2 regions of the Cronobacter sp. 153480017-3 genome follow, and region 1 is predicted to be linked to the other one. Evidence: predicted binding sites of a transcription regulator. Region 1 holds the regulator's gene; the other holds the start of a gene.

The links. Region 1 encodes PurR, which represses purine synthesis genes. Its sites were predicted from a motif close to CANGCAAACGTTTGCNTG; they were not measured.
Region 2: purE (5-(carboxyamino)imidazole ribonucleotide mutase) is a predicted target of PurR. The motif match lies at 4,821-4,838, and genes of this name have one in related genera.

What each region holds. Positions count from the first base shown of each region.
Region 1 covers NZ_JBSEYN010000014.1:32,161-40,262, forward strand. Annotated here, with positions in the region: gene cfa (cyclopropane fatty acyl phospholipid synthase) at 1-876, opposite strand, end outside; gene punC (purine nucleoside transporter PunC) at 1,165-2,340, opposite strand; gene punR (DNA-binding transcriptional activator PunR) at 2,452-3,363, shown strand; gene purR (HTH-type transcriptional repressor PurR) at 3,381-4,406, opposite strand; gene cydH (cytochrome bd-I oxidase subunit CydH) at 4,698-4,787, shown strand; gene ACUW6V_RS20195 (MFS transporter) at 5,050-6,216, shown strand; gene ACUW6V_RS20200 (C40 family peptidase) at 6,285-7,103, opposite strand; gene grxD (monothiol glutaredoxin 4) at 7,449-7,796, shown strand; gene rnt (ribonuclease T) at 7,867-8,102, opposite strand, start outside.
Region 2 covers NZ_JBSEYN010000007.1:277,096-285,197, forward strand. Annotated here, with positions in the region: gene mnmH (tRNA 2-selenouridine(34) synthase MnmH) at 1-51, opposite strand, end outside; gene ACUW6V_RS16805 (hypothetical protein) at 155-328, shown strand; gene ACUW6V_RS16810 (pyridoxal-phosphate dependent enzyme) at 387-1,757, shown strand; gene ACUW6V_RS16815 (trans-sulfuration enzyme family protein) at 1,769-2,914, shown strand; gene purK (5-(carboxyamino)imidazole ribonucleotide synthase) at 3,164-4,231, opposite strand; gene purE (5-(carboxyamino)imidazole ribonucleotide mutase) at 4,228-4,737, opposite strand; gene lpxH (UDP-2,3-diacylglucosamine diphosphatase) at 4,870-5,592, opposite strand; gene ppiB (peptidylprolyl isomerase B) at 5,596-6,090, opposite strand; gene cysS (cysteine--tRNA ligase) at 6,267-7,652, shown strand; gene malI (Mal regulon transcriptional regulator MalI) at 7,812-8,102, opposite strand, start outside.

The DNA of each region.
Region 1 (8,102 bases):
AGGCAGGCAGCCATTCGGAAAGATGTACTTATCAATCCACGGGTCGACGTTGTTATCGGTTTTCCGTGAGCCGATGGTATGCAGCAGGAAAAGCCCGTCGGGCTTGAGATTGCGGTCGGCAACCTCAAAATAGGTGGCGTAGTTTTTCGGACCAACATGCTCAAACATGCCTACCGAGACGATGCGGTCAAACTGCGAATCGAGATCGCGGTAATCCTGCAACAGAATGGTGACATCCAGCCCCTGGCAGCGTTCCTGCGCCATTTTTTGCTGCTCGGCGGAGATGGTCACGCCGGTGACCGATACGCCATAATGGCGCGCGGCAAACGCTGCCAATCCGCCCCAGCCGCAGCCGATATCCAGCAGCGTCATGCCAGGCTTAAGCTGAAGTTTTTCGCAGATAAGTTTTAACTTCGCCTGCTGGGCGTCTTCCAGGTTGTCCGCCTCTTTCCAGTAGCCGCAGGAGTACTGCATGTACGGGTCGAGCATGCGGCTGAACAGATCGTTGCCGAGATCGTAATGCTCTTTGCCGACAATCCAGGCGCGTTTTTTGGTTTGCAGATTGAACAAACGGGCACCAAGAATACGCAGCGTATCTTTCAGGTGACGTGGCAGTTGCTCTTCCAGCCCCGCGCGCAGCACTTTAGTGAAAAAGAGATCGAGCCGCTCGCACTCCCACCAGCCATCCATATAGCTTTCGCCAAGACCGAGGGAACCTTCCTGTAACACCCGTTTAAAAAAGTCAGGATTTTTCACCTGAATGTCGGAAGGAGCAGCGCCGTTAACGGCGATCCCGGCCCGGCTGAGCAGTTCAGTTGCGATGCGATACCAGTGGTTGTCCGGTATGCTGACTTCTTCTATACACGATGAACTCATAGCTTCTCCATCACTGATGTGATCAGAACCTTCAAACAGCGTAGTCGCAATTTTCGGTATGTGAGAAATATCACGGAAAGGTCCGCGAGCCTGATATCCGACGTAGAACAGAGGAAGGGAGATGACCCTTGCCAGAAATGTCATTCCAAATAAAAACGGGAGCCAGCAGCTCCCGTTACTACATAATATTTATGCTAATTATCGTAGAGCCGCGAACCAGTATAGGCCTCGCTTTACGATGATTCAACTGTTGACCGTTAGCAAGCTAATCACAAAAATTTCATATTTTCACGCGGCTGATGATTGCGTAAACCGTTGACGACCACGCAACCGAAAGCCGAGGCCCGCCAGCACCACTGTCGCCAGCATAACGCTGGTGGTTGACAGCAGCGCGGTCGCGACCAGCCACGACACCACCAGGCTTGCCACAAAACAGAGTCCAAGCTGGAGCGTGTTTTGCAGCGCGGCGGCGCGTCCGGTGGCCTGCGGGAACGGCAGCAGCGCAGCGGCGACCACGATAGGGTAAATCGCCCCGTTCGCCATCGCCATCAGGCAGAAGGGAATAAGCAGTGTGGTGAGCGTAACGGCGTCGCTTAACCCCACGAGCCAGGTGGCGAGCACGCTCAGCGCGAAGCCTGCCAGCAGCCACGGCAGCAGCGTTTCGCCATTCCATTTTTGCAGCGCACTGCGACAGCCATAGCCGCCAATCAGAAACGCTATAGTTTGCGGCACGTAGCTCAGTCCTATTACCGCCGGGCTGTAACCCATCTCATGCAGAATAAACGGCGAACCGGTGAGCCAGGCGAAGAAACTGGCGGAGCAGGCAGCATAAATCAGCACATTGCCGCTGTAGACGCGCGAGCGCAGCAGCATCATAAAGCTCAGCGGCTCGCCGCCTTTATTGCCCTGAGGCGCGCCGGAGGGCAGACGCAGGGCCGGAATCATCAGCGCCACCGTAATGGCAAACAGCACCAAAAAAATCGCCTGCCAGGAAAAGTGATTCAGGATCCAGCTGCCGAGCAGCGGTGCCAGGGCCGGAGAAAGCCCCACCAGCGGCATAATAGTCGCGAAGATACGACGCGCCTGCTGCGCCGGGTAGCGGTCGGTTACCAGCGCCTGCCAGCTTACCGCAGCGGAACAAACGCCCACGGCCTGAATAAAGCGCAGGGCCAGCAGCGCGCCCGCGCTCTCTACCCAGACGGTGCCAAGGCAGCCAAGCGCGAAAATCCCAAGCCCCGCCAGCAAAACCGGACGACGGCCAAAACGGTCAGAAAGCGGGCCCCAGACGAGCTGCGCCAGCGCGAAACCGGCCAGGAAAAGGCTCAGCGAGGCGCTGATAGCCGAAGGGGCTGTGTGCAGATCCGCTTCAATAACGGCGAACGCGGGCAGGTACATGTCGGTCGCCAGAAAACCGAGCACGCTCAGCCCGGCCAGCCAGCAAAGAAATCCTTTATCAGGTCGCATCACATTAACTCACTTCTTATTACGCGAAAGAGCCAGGAGTGTACGGAGTGCAATTCCGCTTGTGAAACGCTAATATTTGCCCATTCCATTCAAAAAATTTGCAGGCAGATAATGTGGTCTGAATATTCCCTGGAAGTGGTGGACGCCGTGGCGCGCACCGGCAGCTTTACCGCAGCCGCCGCAGAACTGCACCGCGTGCCTTCTGCCGTCAGCTATACGGTACGTCAGCTTGAGGAGTGGCTTGCGGTATCGCTCTTCGAGCGCCGCCATCGCGATGTGGTTCTGACGCCTGCAGGAGCCTGGTTTCTGCGCGAAGGGCGTTCTGTCATCAAAAAAATGATGATCACCCGTCAGCAGTGCCAGCAGATCGCCAACGGCTGGCGCGGGCAACTTTCCATCGCGGTGGATAATATCGTGCGCCCGGAACGCGTCCGGCGGCTGGTGCTTGATTTCTACCGGCACTTTTCCGATGTCGAGTTGCAGGTTTCACAGGAAGTCTTTAACGGCGTCTGGGACGCGCTGGCGGACGGGCGCGTGGAACTTGCCATCGGCGCCACACAGGCGATCCCGGTCGGCGGGCGCTTCGCGTTTCGTGATATGGGCATGCTGAGCTGGCGTTGCGTCGTGGCGCACCATCATCCGCTGGCACAGCTCGCGGGCGCGCTCAGCGACGACAGGCTGCGCGATTACCCCTCGCTGGTGCTGGAAGATACATCGCGATCGCTGCCCAAGCGCATTACCTGGCTTCTGGATAACCAGCGGCGCGTGGTGGTGCCGGACTGGCACTGCGCCGCCGATGCGCTCAGCGAGGGGCTCTGTATCGGCATGGTGCCGACGCATTTCGCGAAGCCATGGCTCGATAGCGGGGAGTGGCGCGCGTTGACGCTGGAAAACCCGTTCCCGGACGCCGCCTGCTGTCTGACGTGGCGGCAAAGCGACGCCTCGCCCGCGCTGCGCTGGCTGCTCGATTATCTGGGGGACAGTGAAACGCTGAACACGGAGTGGCTGCGGGAGCCGCAATAATACGGCTCCCGGAAGGATTAACGGCGATAGTCGCGGAACGGGCCGTCCGCCACCGAGCGGCGTTCGATCAGGCGCGGATGCACCTCGATGGTCTGCGACTCTTCGCGCTTATTCACGATGCGGTCGAGCAGCATATTGAACGCAGTCTGGCCGAGCGTCTCTTTTGGCTGATGGATAGTCGTCAGCGCCGGGCTAAAGAAACGCGCGTTGCGTACGTTGTCGTAGCCGATGATTGAAATATCCTGCGGCACGCGCAGGCCCATTTCATCGGCGGCGCAGATAGCGCCCATCGCCATGATATCGCCGCCGCAGAACACGGCAGTCGGGCGCTGCGGCTGCGAGAGGATCTGCTGCATGGCGCGGTAACCGGATTCCGGCTCGAAATCGCCCTGCACAATCCAGTTTTCCGGCACTTTAATGGCCGCTTCTTCCAGCGCTTTCATAAAGCCTGAGAAACGCCCGACGCCGGTGTTACGCTCAAGCTGCCCCGGAATCACGCCAATATCACGATGGCCGCGCTCGATAAGATAACGCCCGGCGAGGTAACCGCCCTGGAACGCGTTATCGATTACCGAGTCGGTAAAATCGGCTTTCGCTTCACCCCAGTCCATCACCACCATCGGGATATGACGGTACTCTTCAAGCGTGGAAAGCAGCGGCTGCGGGTATTCCGAGCACATCACCAGCAGGCCGTCGACGCGCTTTTGCGCCATCATAGACAGATACGCGCGCTGCTTTTCCAGATTGTTATGCGCGTTGCCCAAAATCAGCGTATAGCCTTTGGCGAAGCAGCTGTTTTCAACGGCTTCGATAATTTCCGCGAAATAGGGCGCTTCGCTACTGGTCGCCAGCAGCCCGATAGATTTGGTGTGATTCACCTTCAGGCTGCGCGCCACGGCGCTTGGCGAATAGTGTAATTCTTTGATAGCCGCCCAAACCGCATTGCGCGTCTCTTCCGCCACAAAACGGGTTTTGTTAATCACATGTGAGACTGTTGTTGTGGAAACGTTGGCTCGCTTCGCGACGTCTTTAATTGTTGCCATTAATAATCACTCCAGACCCCTGGCTGAGCCCTGCAAAATCACGGGTTAATCGTTTGCCTGTACACACCCCTGACTGCCGCGAGGGGAGTGCGGCATGCCGGGAAACGCGACATTTTTCGTGAGGAGGGGTCGATGGCCGGTACCGAATAAAGTAGCGACGAATTTTGGCTTATCTTTATCGAAAGGGGAAGAGGGAAAACGCATATCTGGTTAAATGTCGCAGGATTTTTCGGCCCGTTTATGCAAAAATGCGCACTACCTGTTTTTTATGGGGTCTTTAAGGAGAATACCATGAGTACCGATCTGAAATTTTCGCTGGTCACGACGCTGGTTGTACTGGGCCTGATTGTGGCGGGCGCATTTACCGCCATTCTGCATTAAGCGACAGGCGGGAGCGCACCTGTTCTCCCGCTTTCTTAAACTTTTCTTGCGTTTAAGCGCCGATTCCCCGCTGTTTTCTTTCTTTTTCCCGTTATTCCCTTTAGATTCGCTAATAACAATTAGCGCGTGTTCTTAACAGCTGCGCAATAATATTTTGCTGTTTTTGTCACTTATCTTTTCTGATTGAGAGTGTCATCCTTTTCTGCATCCTGCTGTAACGTCGGGCGTTCCCGGCGCTGTTGTACAATTTCTGGAGCAATGAATGAAAGTCAATTTTCCGTTACTGGCACTGGCTATCGGTGCTTTTGGCATTGGCACGACCGAGTTTTCCCCGATGGGGTTGTTGCCGGTCATAGCGAACGGCGTCAACGTCTCCATTCCGGCCGCCGGTATGCTGATTAGCGCCTACGCGGTCGGCGTGATGGTAGGCGCACCGCTGATGACGCTTTTACTGTCGCACCGCGCACGGCGTAGCGCGCTGATTTTTCTGATGGCGATTTTTACGCTCGGTAACGTGCTGTCAGCACTGGCACCGGATTATATGACGCTGATGGCCTCGCGTATTCTCACCAGCCTTAACCATGGGGCGTTCTTCGGCCTCGGCTCGGTGGTTGCGGCAAGCGTCGTGCCGAAGCATAAACAGGCGAGCGCCGTCGCGACGATGTTTATGGGCCTGACCATTGCCAATATCGGCGGCGTGCCGGCGGCCACCTGGCTTGGTGAAACCATCGGCTGGCGAATGTCGTTTCTGGCGACGGCCGGTCTTGGCGTGGTGGCGATGGCGAGCCTCTGGTTTTCCCTGCCAAAAGGCGGCAGCGGCGAGCGCCCTGATGTGAAAAGCGAACTGGCCGTGTTGATGCGCCCGCAGGTGGTGAGCGCGCTGTTGACAACCGTGCTCGGCGCGGGCGCGATGTTTACGCTCTATACCTATATCGCGCCGGTTCTGCACCACATCACTGATGCCAGCGCGGCGTTCGTCACCGCCATGCTGGTGCTGATTGGCGTCGGGTTTTCCATCGGCAACTATCTGGGTGGCCGCCTGGCGGACCGCTCGGTGAGCGGCACGCTGAAAGGCTTCCTGATGCTGCTTATCGTCATTATGGCGGCTATTCCGTGGCTTGCGAAAACGGAAATCGGCGCGGCGGTGAGCATGGTGGTATGGGGGGCTGCGACTTTCGCGGTAGTGCCGCCGCTGCAGATGCGCGTGATGCGTGTCGCCAGCGAAGCGCCGGGCCTGTCCTCATCTGTGAATATCGGGGCGTTTAATCTCGGTAACGCACTTGGCGCGGCGGCGGGCGGGGCCGTTATCCATGCGGGCTTCGGTTATAGCGTAGTGCCAGTGATGGGCGCGCTGATTGCCGCACTCGGCCTGCTGCTGGTGCTGATCTCCAGCCGTAGCGAGGCGCAAATGGCGTGCAGCGCTGAATAATGCATGCTGCCATATAAAAGAAAACGGAGAAGGGTGACCTTCTCCGTTTTTTTGTGAGGATAAATCGATTAACGAATAGTGCGCGGCGTCATCACCCGGCGCGCGCCGACATAGTGACGCTGCCAGTAATCTTCGCTCAGCGACGTTATCTGGATTTCCTGGCCGCTGCGCGGTGACTGAATAAATTTGCCGTTACCGACATAGACGCCGACGTGATCGGCGGTGCCACGGCCCTGAGTGCGGAAGAATACCAGGTCGCCGCTTTCCAGCTCGCCACGGTTAACCGGCGCGGCGTCGCGCAGGTGATACATTTCATTGGCGGTGCGCGGAATGCGGAATTTCACCAGATCTTTATAGGCATACCAGACGAGGCCGCTGCAGTCGAAACCGGTACGCGGCGACGTGCCGCCCCAGTGGTACGGCTTGCCTATCTGGTTCATCAGCTTGTTCATGGCGGTGGTCTGGGCTTTCTTCACGCGCGCTTTGTGTGCGTCGGCAATCGTGAGCGGCCCATTCACGCATTTGGTTTTGCGATTTTTTCGTGTTTTGGCACAGGTCTGCGCGCTCAGGCGGTTGCTGGCCTGTTTGCCAGAAGTGGTGGAAGGGCTGCGGGAAGCGGTTTTACTGACGGAAGAGGTGGTTTTGCTGGTGCGTTTTGCGGTGCTGTTTCGCTTCTCGCTGGCGGTTTTCGCCGTTTTGGTTTTCGTTGCGTTGTTACTTTTCTTGGCGGTTTTTGTGCTGGTTTTCTTTTTCACCGTACTGGCGTGCGCTTTTTGCACCTTCGAGGCGCGCGTCTGCTCCGACGCCTGCGCGAACGGTGCAAAAGCCAGTGATGAAGTCATTAATAAAGCACAGAGCGTGAGAGCAATTTTTGTTTTGCGCGCCACTGAGCATTCCCCTGCATAAAGCCGGCAATCATGCCAACGGATGAATTTTAAGAGCTTGCTGATTCTAATCTAAAAAAATGACCAAAGTTAAGCAGCAAATCGTCTTCTGAACGCAGTTTCGTTAACCGGCGCACTCTTTTTCGCCAGTTGCCGCTGCGCCGACGCGCATTTTAGCGCGCCTTCTCAGAGGAGAATATCGGCAGCTTACAGAAAAGTGTTATTATTTGCTTCTCTTTCACCACGGCACGGCACCGGGCTTAAGCGCAAGATTATGCATTTTCGGGACGCTCCGGAGCCGCTACAATGTAAAGCTAACGCCGTAATGACGCTTGAGGAAGTAAGACAATGAGCACTACGCTTGAAAAAATTCAACGCCAGATCGCTGAAAACCCGATTCTGCTGTACATGAAAGGCTCCCCGAAACTGCCGAGCTGCGGCTTCTCCGCACAGGCCGTACAGGCGCTCTCTGCCTGCGGCGAGCGTTTTGCGTATGTCGATATCCTGCAAAACCCGGATATCCGTGCAGAACTGCCGAAATACGCTAACTGGCCGACCTTCCCGCAGCTGTGGGTGGATGGCGAACTGGTTGGTGGCTGCGATATCGTTATCGAAATGTATCAGCGCGGCGAACTGCAGACGCTTATCAAAGAGACGGCGGCGAAATATAATTCGGCAACGCCGGACGCAGAGTAATCCCGTCGCGCGTTATCGCGCAGACAAAAAAGCGGCCCTGAGAGGCCGCTTTTTTTTGCGCTGCGTTAGCTTATTCGCCGTCCTGCGGCGTCGTGTCTTCTGCGGCGAGCGGCGGCACCGGCCAGCCGCCCAGACGCTTCCAGCGGTTAACGATTTCGCAAAACAGCAGGGCGGTTTGCTCGGTGTCGTAAAGTGCCGAATGCGCCTGGGTGCTGTCAAACGGCATGCCCGCCGCGATACACGCTTTTGCGAGCACCGTCTGGCCAAGCGCCAGCCCGCTTAACGCCGCAGTGTCGAACGTCACAA
Region 2 (8,102 bases), on a different contig from region 1:
AAGCGCCAGCGCGTCGTCGCTGTCTGGCCGCCGTTGTGCATCCTTTTGCATGTTGTTCTCATCTTTTTTAAAACGCCGCCATTGTACGCCGCTCACTCTTGCCGGGGTATACGGAAAACATCCCGGGCGGCTTCGATAAATTCCGGCAATCTAAATGCGCAAACTGGCAAAAGCGGGCGTCTGTATAAGAAAAAATGGCGAAAATCGCAGCAAAAACGCCTCATTCAGCCATCGATATTTCCGGACGACTTTACCGCTTGCCTTCTTTACCGCCAGAACAGCAGAGAATATTCCATCTGGTTCTAAAGACCCGCGAATGATTCTTTAACCGCCAAAAAACGCAGTCCTATCATTTGGCCATTCTCTGATGACTGGATAAACCGACCATGTCGATAGTCGATTCTGTAACCTCTCTTATCGGGCAGACGCCGCTGCTGCGCCTTGCAAAGCTCGATACCGGCCCGTGTGAACTGTTGCTCAAACTGGAAAACCAGAACCCCGGCGGTTCGATTAAAGACCGCGTGGCGCTCTCAATGATTAACGAGGCCGAACGCCAGGGGCGGCTTGCGCCCGGCGGCACCATTATTGAAGCCACGGCGGGCAATACTGGTCTCGGCCTTGCGCTTATCGCCGCCCAAAAGGGCTACAAGCTGATTCTGGTGGTGCCGGACAAAATGAGCCGCGAGAAAATTTACCACCTGCGCGCGCTGGGCGTGGACGTGCGCCTCACCCGCTCGGACGTTAACAAAGGCCACCCGGCCTATTATCAGGATTACGCGCAGCGCCTCGCCGATGAAACGCCCGGCGCGTTTTACATCGACCAGTTTAATAACCCCGCCAACCCGCTGGCGCATCAGACCACCACCGCGCCGGAGCTTTTTGCGCAGGCGGAAGGGCGCATTGACGCCATCGTGGTGGGCGTTGGCTCCGGCGGCACGCTCGGCGGGCTTCAGGCCTGGTTTCGCGAACACTCTCCCCACACTGAATTCGTGCTCGCCGATCCGGCAGGATCGATCCTGGCCGATCAGGTTGAAACGGGGCGCTATCACGAGGCGGGATCGTGGCTGGTGGAGGGCATCGGCGAAGATTTTATTCCGCCGCTCGCGCATCTGGAGGGCGTCCGGCAGGCTTTTCGCGTGACCGACGCCGCCGCGTTCGCCGCCGCGCGCGATCTGCTGAAAATCGAAGGCGTGCTGGCGGGCTCCTCCACCGGCACGCTGCTGGCCGCCGCGCTGCGCTACTGCCGCGCGCAGACCACGCCGAAACGCGTGGTGACGTTCGCCTGCGACAGCGGCAATAAATATCTCTCGAAAATGTTTAACGACGACTGGCTGCGCCAGCAGGGGCTACAAACGCGGCCCGCCGTGGGCGATCTGCGTGATTACATCGCGTTTCGCCATGACGAAGGCGCAGCTGTGACTGCGGCCCCTGATGATTCGCTTGCGACGGTGCTCGCCCGGATGCGGCTTTACGATATCTCGCAGCTTCCGGTGCTGGCGCAGGGGCGCGTGGTGGGCATTGTCGATGAGTGGGATTTGTTGACGTTTATCCGCGGCGACAGCCAGCGCTTTCTCACGCCTGTCTCGGCGGCCATGAACCGTGAAGTGGTGACGCTTGATAAAAGTGCCAGCGAGCGGGAACTGTTTGAGGTTTTCGAACGCGGTCTGGTGGCGGTGATTACCGACGAGACGCGCTTTCTCGGGCTTATCACCCGTACCGATGTGCTGAACCGCTGGCGCAACCAGCTTGAATCTTAAGGAGTTTTATCATGGATAAATTCGCAACGCTCAGCGTGCACAGCGGCACGCATCACGATCAGCATGGCGCGGTGATGCCGCCGATTTACGCCACTTCCACCTACGCGCAGCCCGCGCCCGGCGAGCATACCGGTTATGAATATTCGCGCAGCGGCAACCCGACGCGCCACGCGCTGGAGCGCGCCATCGCGGAGCTTGAAGCGGGCAGCCAGGGATTCGCGTTTGCCTCCGGGCTGGCGGCGATTTCCACGGTGCTGGAGCTGCTCGACAAAGAGAGCCATATCGTGGCGGTGGACGATGTGTACGGCGGCACGTACCGGCTGCTGGAAAATGTGCGTAAGCGCACCGCGGGGCTGACCGTCTCCTGGGTGAAGCCGGACGATCTCGCGGCGCTGGAGGCGGCGATCCGCCCGGAAACCCGGATGATCTGGGTCGAAACGCCGACCAATCCGCTGCTGAAACTGGCGGATCTCGAAGCGATTGCCGGGCTGGCGCGCAGGCGCGGGCTGATAAGCGTGGCGGATAATACGTTCGCCTCGCCCGCCATTCACCGCCCGCTGACGCTCGGGTTTGATATTGTCGTGCATTCAGCCACCAAATACCTGAACGGCCACTCCGACGTGGTGGCGGGGCTGGCGGTGGTCGGCGATAACCCTGCACTGGCGCAGCAGCTGGCCTATCTGCAGAACGCCGTCGGCGGCGTGCTCGACCCGTTCAGCAGCTTTCTGACGCTGCGCGGCATTCGCACGCTGGCGCTGCGTATGGAGCGGCACAGCGCCAGCGCGCTGAAGATTGCGCAGCGGCTGGCGCAGCATCCGCAGGTGGAAAAGGTGTTTTTCCCGTGGCTGGAAAGCCATCCGCAGTATGCGCTGGCGCGACGTCAGATGGCGCTCTCAGGCGGCATGATTTCCATCGTGGTGCGCGGCGATAACCAGCGTGCGGCGCAGGTGATTAAAAAGCTGCGGCTCTTTACGCTTGCCGAAAGCCTCGGCGGCGTGGAGAGCCTGGTGAGCCAGCCGTTCAGTATGACGCACGCCTCGATTCCGCTTGAGCAGCGGCTGGCGAATGGCATTACGCCGCAGTTGATTCGGTTGTCGGTCGGGATTGAAAACGCGGAGGATTTGCTCGCGGATCTCGAGCAGGCGCTGGAGGGGTAATGCTGGCCCGGCGGGTGCGCTTCGCTTACCCGCCCTACGGGGATGAGCAATGGTGAATGGTAGGGTGCGTAAGCGCAGCGCACAGGCCGGTATTAAACCGTTTGTAGGGTGGGTAAGCGCAGCGCACCCACCATTCAAACACCCATCACACTCCGTAAAAAGGTGAATGGTAGGGTGGGTAAGCGCAGCGCACCCACCAGTAAACCACCCGCCACACCCAATAGAAAAGCACCCCGCAGGGTGCTTTTCTTATCGCAAATGCGCCTGCGCCCAGGCGATGCCGCTTGCGTATTCCGGCGGCAGCAACGGGGCGAGGGCTTCCAGCGTGGCGTCAATCAGCGTAGCTTCGGCATCGCTCAGATTCAGATGCCCGACTTTACGGCCTTCACGCACCTCTTTGTCATACCAGTGCAGATGCACCAGCGGCAGTTTCAGCCAGTCGTAATTCAGATCGGTGCCGATCAGATTCACCATCACCGACGGGCCGCTCACTACCGGCTGCGGCAGCGGCAGATTGGTGACGGCGCGCAGGTGCAGCTCAAACTGGCTGATGGATGCGCCGTTCTGCGTCCAGTGACCGCTGTTATGCACGCGCGGCGCAAGCTCGTTAATCAGCAGGCCTTGCGGCGTGACGAAACATTCCATCGCCATCACGCCAACATAGTTAAGCTCGTCCATAATCGCGCGCAGCATCGCTTCGGCCTGCTTCTGCTGGGTGGCGTTCGCCTGCGGGAAGGCCACGCTGGTGCGCAGAATACCGTCCTGATGCAGGTTGTGGGTCAGCGGATAAAAGACCGCGCTGCCGTCATGCGCGCGCGCGCCCACCAGCGACACCTCGCCGGTAAAGTTAATGCCCCGCTCGACGATGCACTCGCCGTAACATTCAGCGGGCAGCGTCTCCGTCTCGTTTTCGCGAAGCCGCCACTGGCCGCGGCCATCGTAGCCGCCGGTGCGGCGCTTGACGATAGCCAGCTCACCGAGGCTCTCAAAAATCTGCGGCCATTCGTCGCTGCTTGCCAGCAACTGCCACGGCGCGGTGGGGAGATTGAGCTTATCGAGCAGCTGTTTCTGGGTGAAACGGTCGGCGATAAGCGGGAAAACATCGCGGTTAACGAACGCGTTGTGGCGCGCCAGCTCGCGGGTCAGGGCGGTTTCCGGCCAGCGTTCAATTTCCGCCGTGATAACGCTCTGTGCGAACGGCACCGCCTGCGGATCGGCGTCGAGCCCTACCGGCCAGACGCGAATGCCAAGCGGTTCGCCCGCCTGGCGCAGCATTCTGCCAAGCTGGCCGTTACCCAGCACGCATACCTGCTTCATGCCTCACCCCGCGGGTCCGGATTCTCCAGCACTTCCTCGGTTTGTTTCTGGCGCCAGTGTTCAAGACGCGCCAGCAGCGCGCTGTCGTGCTGCGCCAGGATCTGGGCGGCCAGCAGAGCCGCGTTCGCCGCGCCCGCTTTGCCGATAGCCAGCGTTCCCACCGGAATGCCGCGCGGCATCTGAACGATAGAGTAGAGGCTGTCCAGCCCGCTCAACGCCGCGCTCTGCACCGGCACGCCCAGCACCGGCACCAGCGTTTTCGCGGCAATCATGCCCGGCAGATGCGCCGCGCCGCCTGCGCCCGCGATGATCACCTGAAACCCGTTCTCCTGCGCGCGCTCGGCGAAGCTGAAGAGTTTATCGGGCGTGCGGTGCGCGGAAACCACTTCAACGTGGTGAGGAACATCCAGGGCATCGAGAATTTCTGCGGCAAACTGCATGGTGGCCCAGTCGCTTCTGGAACCCATGACGATGGCGATACGCGCCGGGGTGTGGCTGGAAGACATACGTCTCAAAACTCCTGTGGTCAGGCGGCAAAATCAACGGGGTCGCCGTTACGAGGGCCTCGAGAATATCACGGAAAACCGGCAAGGAAAACGGTTGCGTAGGCGCGAGCGCGGCAAAAAGCGCTGCGCTAATCAGAACGGAAACGCTACCAGTTCCACGTTGTCGGGGGTGACTTTGACCATCCAGCCTTCGCTGTGCCAGGCACCTAACACCACGCGGTGCGCGGGCTTGCCGTTCGCCTCAAGCGTATGGACGGCAGGGCGGTGGGTGTGGCCGTGAATGAGCCACTGCACCTGCTGGCGTTCCATGGTATCGACCACTGCCTGCGGGTTGACATCCATGATGGCGAGATCTTTCTGGCTGTTAGAGGCTTTACTGCCGGCGCGCATGCGGGCGGCGATGCGGCGGCGCAGCCGCAGGGGTAATGCGAGGAAAAGGGTTTGCAGCCACGGCTTATGCACTTTGGCGCGAAACGCCTGATAACCAGCATCGTCGGTGCACAGCGTGTCGCCATGCATAATCAGGACGCGTCTGCCGTAGAGATCCAGCACCTGCTCTTCGGGTAACAATTGCATACCGCTTTCGCGGGCGAAGCGACGGCCAAGCAGGAAATCGCGGTTGCCGTGAATGAAATAGCAGGGGACGCCGGATTGCACGAGCGCGCGCAGGGCGGCAGCTATCTCACGGTGCAGCGGTTCCGGGTCGTCATCGCCAATCCAGGCCTCAAAGAGATCGCCCAGAATGTAAAGGGCGTCCGCTTCACGCGCGGTACCGGCTAAAAAACGCAGAAAACCGGCGGTAATCGCCGGTTCTTCTGAGCACAGATGAAGATCTGCAATAAAGAGCGTCGCCACGAATTACTCGCTGACGGTTACGCGCTCGATAATCACGTCTTCTTTCGGCACATCCTGATGCATGCCGCTGCGGCCGGTGGAAACGCCTTTGATTTTATCAACCACGTCCATACCTTCGACCACTTCTGCGAACACGCAGTAGCCCCAACCCTGCAGGCTTTCGCCGCTGAAGTTCAGGAAGTCGTTATCCACCACGTTGATGAAGAACTGGGCCGTTGCGGAGTGCGGCGCCTGGGTGCGCGCCATAGCCAGCGTACCGCGGGTGTTCTTCAGACCGTTGTTGGCTTCATTTTTGATAGGATCTTTAGTGCTTTTCTGTTTCATGCCCGGCTCAAAACCGCCGCCCTGAATCATAAAGCCGTTGATTACACGATGGAAAATGGTGTTGTCGTAGAAACCTTCGCGGCAATAGTCCAGAAAGTTTTTTACCGTTTCCGGCGCTTTGTCATCGAACGTCTTGATTACGATGTCGCCGTGATTGGTGTGAAAAGTAACCATGTCTGCATCCTGTTTTGTTTCAGTGGTGCTTCGGCTTCCGAAAGAAGCCACAGTAGGAGGCTGTTATAGCATAACTCACCGCTTGCTTCACCTTGCAAAGTGGGGTGCTTGCGCTTTCAATTATGGGTAATATAGGGGTTTTATCTGCTTACCACACACTGACACGGAAACTTCTGATGTTAAAAATCTTCAATACCATGAGTCGCCAGAAAGAGGAATTTAAGCCTATTCATGCCGGGGAAGTCGGCATGTATGTGTGTGGTATTACCGTTTACGACCTCTGTCACATCGGTCATGGCCGTACGTTCATCGCGTTTGATGTTGTGGCGCGCTACCTGCGTTTTCTCGGCTATAAGCTGAAATATGTGCGTAACATTACCGATATTGACGACAAAATCATTAAACGCGCGAACGAGAACGGCGAAGATTTCGTGGCGCTGGTGGACCGTATGGTCGCCGAGATGCACAAAGATTTCGATGCGCTGAATATTCTGCGCCCGGACAGCGAGCCGCGCGCGACGCAGCACATCCCGGAAATTATTGAAATCGTTGAGCAACTGATCGCACGCGGCCATGCGTATGTCGCGGGTAATGGCGATGTCATGTTCGCGGTGGAGAGCGACGCGGATTACGGCAAGCTTTCGCGTCAGGATCTGGAGCAGCTCCAGGCGGGCGCGCGCGTGGAAGTGGCCGACAGCAAACGTAACCCGATGGATTTCGTGCTGTGGAAGATGTCCAAGCCGGGCGAGCCGAGCTGGCCGTCACCGTGGGGCGACGGGCGTCCAGGCTGGCATATTGAGTGCTCCGCGATGAACTGCAAGCAGCTCGGCAGCCATTTCGATATTCACGGCGGCGGTTCGGATCTGATGTTCCCGCACCATGAAAACGAAATCGCCCAGTCCACCTGCGCGCACGACGGCGAGTATGTGAATTACTGGATGCACTCCGGCATGGTGATGGTCGATCGCGAGAAGATGTCCAAATCGCTCGGCAATTTCTTTACCGTGCGTGACGTGCTGCAACACTACGACGCCGAGACCGTGCGCTACTTCCTGATGTCGGGCCATTACCGCAGCCAGTTGAACTACAGCGAAGAGAACTTGAAGCAGGCGCGCGCCTCGCTTGAGCGTCTCTATACCGCGCTGCGCGGCACCGACGCCAGCGCGACCGCCGCAGGCGGCGAGGCGTTCGAAGCGCGTTTTGTCGAGGCGATGAACGACGATTTCAACACGCCGGAAGCGTATTCCGTGCTGTTCGATATGGCGCGCGAAGTGAACCGCCTGAAAGCGGAAGACAGCAGCGCGGCGAACCAGTTAGCCGCGCATCTGCGTAAGCTTGCCGCCGTGCTGGGCCTGCTGGAGCAAGAGCCGGAGCAGTTCCTGCAATCCGGCGCGCAGGCCAACGACGATGAAGTGGCGGAGATCGAAGCGCTGATCGTTAAGCGTCTTGAAGCGCGCAAAGCGAAAGACTGGGCGGCAGCGGACGCCGCGCGCGATCGCTTAAACGAGATGGGCATTATTCTGGAAGATGGCCCGCAGGGCACGACCTGGCGACGTAAATAAGAAAAAGCGGCGAAAGCCGCTTTTTTTATGGCTGTGGTTTAAGTGGTTTCGGCAGGTGCGCTGCGCTTACCTGCCCTACGAAACGATGCGACATCCGTTGTAGGGTGGGTAAGCGAAGCGCACCCACCGCAAAAGCAAACGCGCGCTCACCGTCATCCCTTACGCCGATTCCCGCGCAATCAGCTGGCCCGAGAGCGTAATCCGCTGCGCGGGCAGGCCGGGCTCGCGGATAAGCCGTACAATCAACCCCGCCGCCTGATGCCCGGTCTCTTCGCTGGCTGAAGAAACATAGGTAAACGAAGGCGACGTCAGATTCACGTGCATCATGTCCTCAAAGCCAATTAACGACACCTGCTGCGTCAGGAACACATCTTTTCCCACCGTGCGGCCGACCTGATGAATCGCCTCCAGGCAGCCGATAATCGCGTGCGGCGAATGGCACAGCAGGGC